2 linked regions of the Sandaracinus amylolyticus genome follow. The protein of the gene in region 1 interacts with the protein of each later gene in a pairwise test. Links are inferred from orthologs where the notes say so. Each region holds a gene or a part of one and is shown on either strand. Other genes may lie near its edges.

Region 1 (3,120 bases):
TGCACGATCTGTCGTCCCTACGACGAGCCGGGCAGCGAGGCGCAGCGCGCGCGCACCGACGCGTGCCGCGTGTGCAAGAGCACCGGATGGCTGGAGGTGCTGGGCTGCGGGATGATCCATCCCGTCGTCTTCGAGCACTGCGGCTGGGACCCGAAGGAGGTCACGGGCTTCGCGTTCGGCATGGGCATCGATCGCATCGCGATGCTCCGCCACAACGTCGGCGACATCCGGCTCCTCTACGAGAACGACATCCGGTTCCTCAGCCAGCTGTAGCTCGAAGGACCCCCAACACACTGCGCGCGGGGCTCCGGCCCCGCTTGCTCTCGCCCGGTCGGCCTGGGATCGCGCGAGGGCGCGAGGGATCGATGAAGGCTTCGTACCAGTGGCTGCGCGAGCTCTCGGGCGTGGACGCGAGCCCGAGCGAGATGGCCGAGCGGCTGACGCGCGCGGGCGTCGAGGTCGAGACGCTCACCGCGTTCGGCGAGGGGCTCGATCGCGTGGTGGTCGCGGAGGTGCGAGGCAAGCGCCCGCATCCCTCGCGCGACAAGCTCACGCTCGTCCGCGTCTGGAACGGCAAGGAAGAGCGCGAGGTCGTCTGCGGCGCGCCCAACGTGCCGGAGCCCGGCGCGAAGGTGCTGCTCGCCGAGGTCGGCGCGAAGCTGCCGAACGGGATGGAGATCGCGGCGCGCGAGGTCGCGGGCGTGAGCTCGTCCGGCATGCTGTGCAGCGAGACCGAGCTCGGGATCGGCGCGGACTCCGACGGGATCGTCGTGCTCGAGCGCGCGAGCTCGGGCCGCGTGGGCGCGCCCGTCGTGGACGCGCTCAACCTGCGCGATCACGTCCTCGGGATCTCGCTCACGCCGAACCGGCCGGACTGCCTCGGGCACCTCGGGCTCGCGCGCGAGATCGCGATGCTCTTCGAGCAGCCCTTCGTGCTCCGCGCGCCCCCCGCGCCGCAGCGGCTGCTCTCGGTGGACTCCGCGGAGAGCGTCAGCCCGGTGGTCACGGTGCTCGATCCGTCGCGGCAGCACCCCGGCGAGACGCTCAGCCTCGTGCAGCCCGCGCCGGGCGCGCCGATCAACGTGCCGATCGCGATCCGCGATGCGGATCGCTGCTCGCGCTACCTCGGCCTCGTGCTCCAGCACGTGAACGTCCGTCCCGCGCCGTTCTGGATGCGCTACCGGCTGCACGTGCTCGGTCAGCGCTCGATCGACGCCGTCGTCGACGTGACGAACTGGGTGCTCTTCGAGACCGGACATCCGATCCACGCGTTCGATCTCGACACGCTGCGCGGGCCCGCGATCGTCGTGCGCACCGCGCGCGACGGCGAGCGCTTCACCACGCTCGACGGCATCGAGCGCGCGCTCTCGACCGACGATCTCGTGATCGCGGACGCCGAGGTCCCGGTCGCGCTCGCGGGCGTGATGGGCGGCGCAGCGAGCGGTGTGCGCGCGAAGACGCGCAACGTGCTGCTCGAGGTCGCGCACTTCGATCCGCGGTCGGTGCGCCGCACCAGCCGCCGTCACGGGCTGCACACCGAGGCGAGCCATCGCTTCGAGCGCGGCGTCGATCCGAACGGCCTCGAGCACGTCATGCGGCGCGCGGCACAGCTGCTCGGCACCGTCGCCGAAGCGGCGAGCGCGCCGAGCGCGACCGATGCGCACGCGCGCCGCATCGCGCCCGTCGCGATCTCCCTGCGCCCCGGCCACGTCGAGTCGCTCCTCGGCGGGCCGGTGCCCGCGAGCGAGGTGCGTCGCGTGCTCGAGGGCGTGGGCTGCGAGATCGCGCCCGCGGAAGAGGGCGGCTGGCGCGTCACCGCGCCGACGCACCGTCCCGATCTCGGCCGCCCCGAGGACCTCATCGAAGAGGTCGCGCGCGTGCGCGGCTACGACCACATCCCGAGCGCGCTCGCGTCGATGGCGCCGAGCGCCGACGCGGGGGATCGCCGCTACGCGATCGTCCGTGCGCTGCGCGAAGGCGCCGCGGCCGCGGGGCTCTTCGAGGCGGTGAACTTCGCGTTCTGCTCGCGCCGCGATCTCGAGCTCGCGAAGGCGCCGCTCGACGTGGTCGCGCTGAGCAACCCGCTCTCCGAGGAGCGCTCGGTGATGCGCACCTCCATGCTCCCCGGGCTGCTCTCCGACGTCGTTCGAGCGCAGCGGCACCAGGCGCCGCGCGCGCTGCTCTTCGAGGTCGGCCGCACCTACCACCCCGCGCCGGAGACGCCGCGTCGCGTGGTCGAGCGCCCGCTGCTCGCGGTGATCCTGAGCGGCCCGCGCGAGCTCTGGGTCGGCGACGAGACCGCGTTCGACTTCTGGGATGGCAAGGGCGCGGTGCTCGCGATCCTGCGCTCGGTGGGCCTGAGCGGCGAGACCGTGCGCGACGAGTCCCTGGCGGAGACCGCGCCGTGGCTGCACCCGCGGCGCAGCGCGCGCGTCGTCGTGGGTGGCCGCTCGGTCGGCGTGCTCGGCGAGGTGCACCCCGACGTCGCGGAGGCGTTCGGCGCGACGGGGCGTCCGGTGTTCGGCCTTCTCGACATCGAGGCGGTCGTCGCGCTCACGAAGGCGGCCGGGCTGCCCCGTGCGCGCCCGCTGCCGCGCTTCCCGGCCGTGGTCCGCGATCTCGCGGTCGTCGTGCCCGAGGACACGACCTCGGCGGACGTGATAGCCGCGATCTCGCAGGCCGCGCCGCTCGCCGAGCGCGCCGAGCTCTTCGACGTGTACCGCGGCAAGCCCGTGCCCGAAGGGCGCAAGAGCCTCGCGTTCCGCATCGCCTATCGCGACCCCGACGCGACGCTCACCGATGCGCGCGTCGAGCAGGTGCACGCCGCGGTCGTCCAGGCGATCGCCGATCGCTTCGGCGGCGCGCTGCGCGCCTGAGCAGCGCACTGATCCCGCTGTCAGCCAACGGTGCGGGGATCGAGGCGTGTGCGCGCGCCATCGATTCCTGAATTCGACTGTGAATCCAGAGCCCTTGAATTCGACTCCCTGCCGTGGTTGCATCGCATACCCGGCATCGAGGGGGCTCTGATGACCAAGGCCGAGATCATCGACAGCGTCTACGAGCGCGTCGGAGGCTTCTCGAAGAAGGAAGCCGCCGAGGTCGTGGAAGCGGTGTTCGAGG
Region 2 (3,637 bases), 190 kb from region 1 along the record:
ACCACGCTCGCCGAGCTGCTCCTCGAGCTGCGCGACCAGGCGGTCCGCGACGCCCACGAGGTTCGCCTCGTAGCGGAAGTCGCTCTCGGGACCGAAGCGCACGACGTCGCCACGGAGGCTCACGCCCGACGCCTCGAGCGCGCTGCGGATCTGCGCCGGGTCACCCGACGCGCCGAGGCGCACCGACACCTTGTCGCCACCGGGCGAGACACGCAGCGCGATCACCTCTGTGTCGCCCAGCGCGTTGCCGAGCTCGGTGCGGATCCGCTCTTCGATGTCCGCGGGGAGCGCCGAGACCTCGCGCACGCGAACGATGTACTCGTTCGCAGCGCCCTGGACCGCGATCACGTCGGGGCTCTCGTACTCGAGGCCCTCGAGCGTCTCGCGCAGCTCGGCGGTCGAGATGTCGCCGCGGAAGCGCAGCTGGACCTCGGTGCCACCGGTGAAGTCGATGCCGAAGTTGGGCCCCGGCCAGAAGAGCGAGAGCACGCTGAGGAGGACGAGGATCGACGACGTGGCCACCGCGGCGGTGCGGTAGCGCATGAAGTCGAACACACGACCGGGCTTGATGAACTCCATCTCTCTGTCACCCCACCGGAAGCCGGCGGACCTTCAGCCCGCGAACGACCCAGTCGAACACGACCTTCGAGCAGAACACGCCGGTGAAGAGCGACGTGACGATGCCGATCATCAGAGTCACGGCGAAGCCGCGGATCGGGCCGGTGCCGTACTGATAGAGGACGACGCCCGCGATGAACGTCGTGAGCTGGCTGTCGAAGATCGACGTGAACGCGCGCTGATAGCCGAGCTCGACCGCGGAGCGCGGCGACTTGCCGAGGCGCATCTCGTCGCGGATGCGCTCGTTGATCAGCACGTTCGCGTCGACGGCCATACCGATCGTGAGCGCGATGCCCGCGATGCCGGGCATCGTCAACGTGGCCTCGAACGCGGCGAGCACCGCGAGCAGGAAGAGCACGTTGAGGAACACCGCGACGTCCGCGACCAGGCCGCCGACCTGGTAGTAGAACGCCATGAAGAGCAGGACGAGGAGCACGCCGAGGCCGGCTCCGATCGCGCCCTGCACGATCGAGTCGGCGCCGAGCGTCGGGCCGATCAGCTGCTCGTTCGCGGGGCGGATCGGCGCGGGGAGCGCGCCGGCGCGCAGCACGATCGTGAGCTGGTTCGCCTCGTTGAGGATCTGGTTGTAGTCGCGGAACCCGCCGAGCGTGATCTGCGCGCGGCCACCGCCGATGCGCTGCTGGATCACCGGCGCCGAAGCGACGCGGTCGTCGAGCACGATCGCCATGCGGCGCTTCACGTTCGCGCCGGTGAGGCGCTCGAACGCACGCGCGCCCGCGCCGTTGAAGACGATCGAGACGTACGGCTGGTTGTCCTGGGGATCGACGGCGACCGACGCGTCGTCGATCGCGTCACCCGTCAGCTCGGCGCGGTCGTAGAGGTAGTACGTGCGCCACGCCTCCTGGACCTCTTCGCCCTCTTCGACCTCGCCCTGATCGGCCTGGCCGATCGCGAGCTGGTGGTCCTCGGGGATCTGCCCCGAGTCGCGCAGCGAGAGGACGTACTGCTGGAGGCGGTCGCGCGAGCCCTCGCCCGACGCGGTGAGGTAGTAGACGATCTCCTGCGGGTTCTCTTCGCCCGCGGAGACGACCTCGCTCGCGCGCTCGATGCCCTCCGGGAGATCCTGCAGGCCCTGCACGAAGTCCGCGAGGTCGTCGACGACCTTGAACTCGAGGCGGGCGGTGCGCGCGATGATCTCGCGCATCTGCTGGAACTGCGCTTCGCTCGCGCCCGGCAGCTCGACGATGATGTCGGTGTCGCGCGTCATCACCGACGCCTCGCGCAGACCCATCTCGTCGATGCGGTTGCCGATCGTCTCGCGCGCCTGCTCGACCGCGGTCTCGCGAAGGCGCTCGAGGCTGTCGTCGCGCAGCTCGAGCGTGACGTTCGTCTCGGTGCGCTGCGCCTCGCGGAGATCGCCGAAGCTCGTGATCAGATCGCGATCGAGCTCCGCGACGTCCTCGGGGTTCGTGAACGTGACGCGGAAGCCCTGCTCGCCCGACGTCTGGACGCGCACGCGCTCCGCCGTCTCGTCGAGCTGCTCGCGCGTCGGCGGCTCGTTCTCCTCGCAGATCTCGAACTGCTGGCAGAGGCGTTCCACCACCTGCTGCGCGCGGAAGTCACGTCGATCCGCGACCGCCTCGTCGACCTCGACCTCGTACTGCAGGCGCAAGCCGCCGCGGATGTCGAGACCAGGCGCGATCTGGTGGGTGAACGTGCTCTTCACCCACTCCGGCGCAGGAATCCATGCGTCCACGCTCGGCCAGAGCGCGAGCCAAGCCGCCACGACGCACGTGACGACGAACCCCAAACGAAGGTACCAGCCCCTGTCCATGCCGCCTTCTTGCTGACTCGAAACGAGCCCTCGCTGCGATCGCCGACGCGCGGCGGATCAGCCGCGCGCCTCGTCGGGCTTCTTCGCGCCCTTGTCCTCGGTGGTCTTCGCGTCCTTCGTCTCCGTGCTCTCGCGCTTCTCGGGCTCGGGGCCGGCGATGTGCGAGCGGAGCACGTTGATGCGGACCTTGTCGGCGACCGCGAGGATCACCGTGTGCTCGTCGATGCTGATGATCTCGCCGAGGATGCCGCCCGTCGTGCGGACCTTCATCCCCTTGCGGAGCGACTTGAGCAGCGCCTCGGCCTCGTCGCGGCGCTTCTGCTCAGGCCGGATCATGAAGAAATAGGTGAAGAGCAGTACGGCGACCATGATGCCCGCCTGCATCATGCAGTACTGCGAGCCGCCACCGCCGCTACCGCCACCGGATCCACCCCCGGAGCCCGTCGCCGCAGGCTGGAGCCACAGGAGGAGCTGTACGAAGGAGAGGATCACCCGGACACCTCGACGACAGACCCACGTTGGGCCGCGTGTCTTCCCAGGAGGGCCACGGCATCTGCGCCGCGCCGGGCGCACGGACGCGCACGGGCCACCCCGGAGAGCGCGGGTTTGTACTGCGATGGGTGGAAACCGTCAACCACGTCCCTTCCGCGCCCATCGCGCTTGAAATCAGAGCCTGCCTGAGCCCACGCTCCGCCGCTCGATCGCGGGCCGGACGCGGTCTCGGGAGCCGGCGGACAGAGGTATGTCGAGCGAGCGCACTCCTTCTTCTCTCGAGCGAGGCCTCGCGCGGCTCGGTCGCGTCACGCACCGGCACCCGTGGGCGATCGTGCTCGTGCTCCTTGCATCGATGGTGCCCGCCGGTTGGCTGGCGTCGGGGCTGTCGATCCGATCGTCGTTCCTCGATCTCCTGCCCGAGGATCGGCCCGCCGTGCGCCAGCTGCACGACGTCCTCGATCGCGCGCAGGTCACGTCGAACGTCCTCGTCGCGATCGACAACGAGGACCCCGAGGCCGCGCGCCGCTTCGCGCAGGCGATGGCGGCGCGCCTCGCGAGCGAGCCGCTGGTGCGCGCCGTCGACGCGCGCTTCGACGTCGAGTTCTTCGAGGAGCGCCAGCTGCTGTTCGTAGAGGAGTCGGAGCTGCGCTCGATGGTCGATCGCGCGCAGGAGGCGATCGACGACGAGGTGATGCGCGAGTCGGGCTTCGATCTCGGGCTCGACGAGGA

Evidence for each region. Proteins that work in one complex are often made in the same cells at the same time.
Region 2: the proteins of pheT (region 1) and secD interact in binary tests that used the Escherichia coli proteins (3 or more experiments, as listed by UniProt). The link is inferred for Sandaracinus amylolyticus from one-to-one orthologs.

What each region holds. Positions count from the first base shown.
Region 1 is NZ_CP011125.1:5,309,673-5,312,792, reverse strand. It holds pheT (phenylalanine--tRNA ligase subunit beta), read left to right. Parts: upstream 1-365; coding sequence 366-2,876; downstream 2,877-3,120. Other genes in the region: DB32_RS22540 (integration host factor subunit alpha), read left to right, coding at 3,027-3,120; pheS (phenylalanine--tRNA ligase subunit alpha), read left to right, coding at 1-273.
Region 2 is NZ_CP011125.1:5,501,722-5,505,358, forward strand. What follows is about bases 1-2,982. They hold secD (protein translocase subunit SecD), read right to left. Parts: upstream 2,414-2,982; coding sequence 587-2,413; downstream 1-586. Other genes in these bases: secF (protein translocase subunit SecF), read right to left, coding at 1-579; yajC (preprotein translocase subunit YajC), read right to left, coding at 2,471-2,905. In the rest of the region: DB32_RS23370 (efflux RND transporter permease subunit), read left to right, coding at 3,156-3,637. UniProt on the Escherichia coli protein: Part of the Sec protein translocase complex. Interacts with the SecYEG preprotein conducting channel. SecDF uses the proton motive force (PMF) to complete protein translocation after the ATP-dependent function of SecA.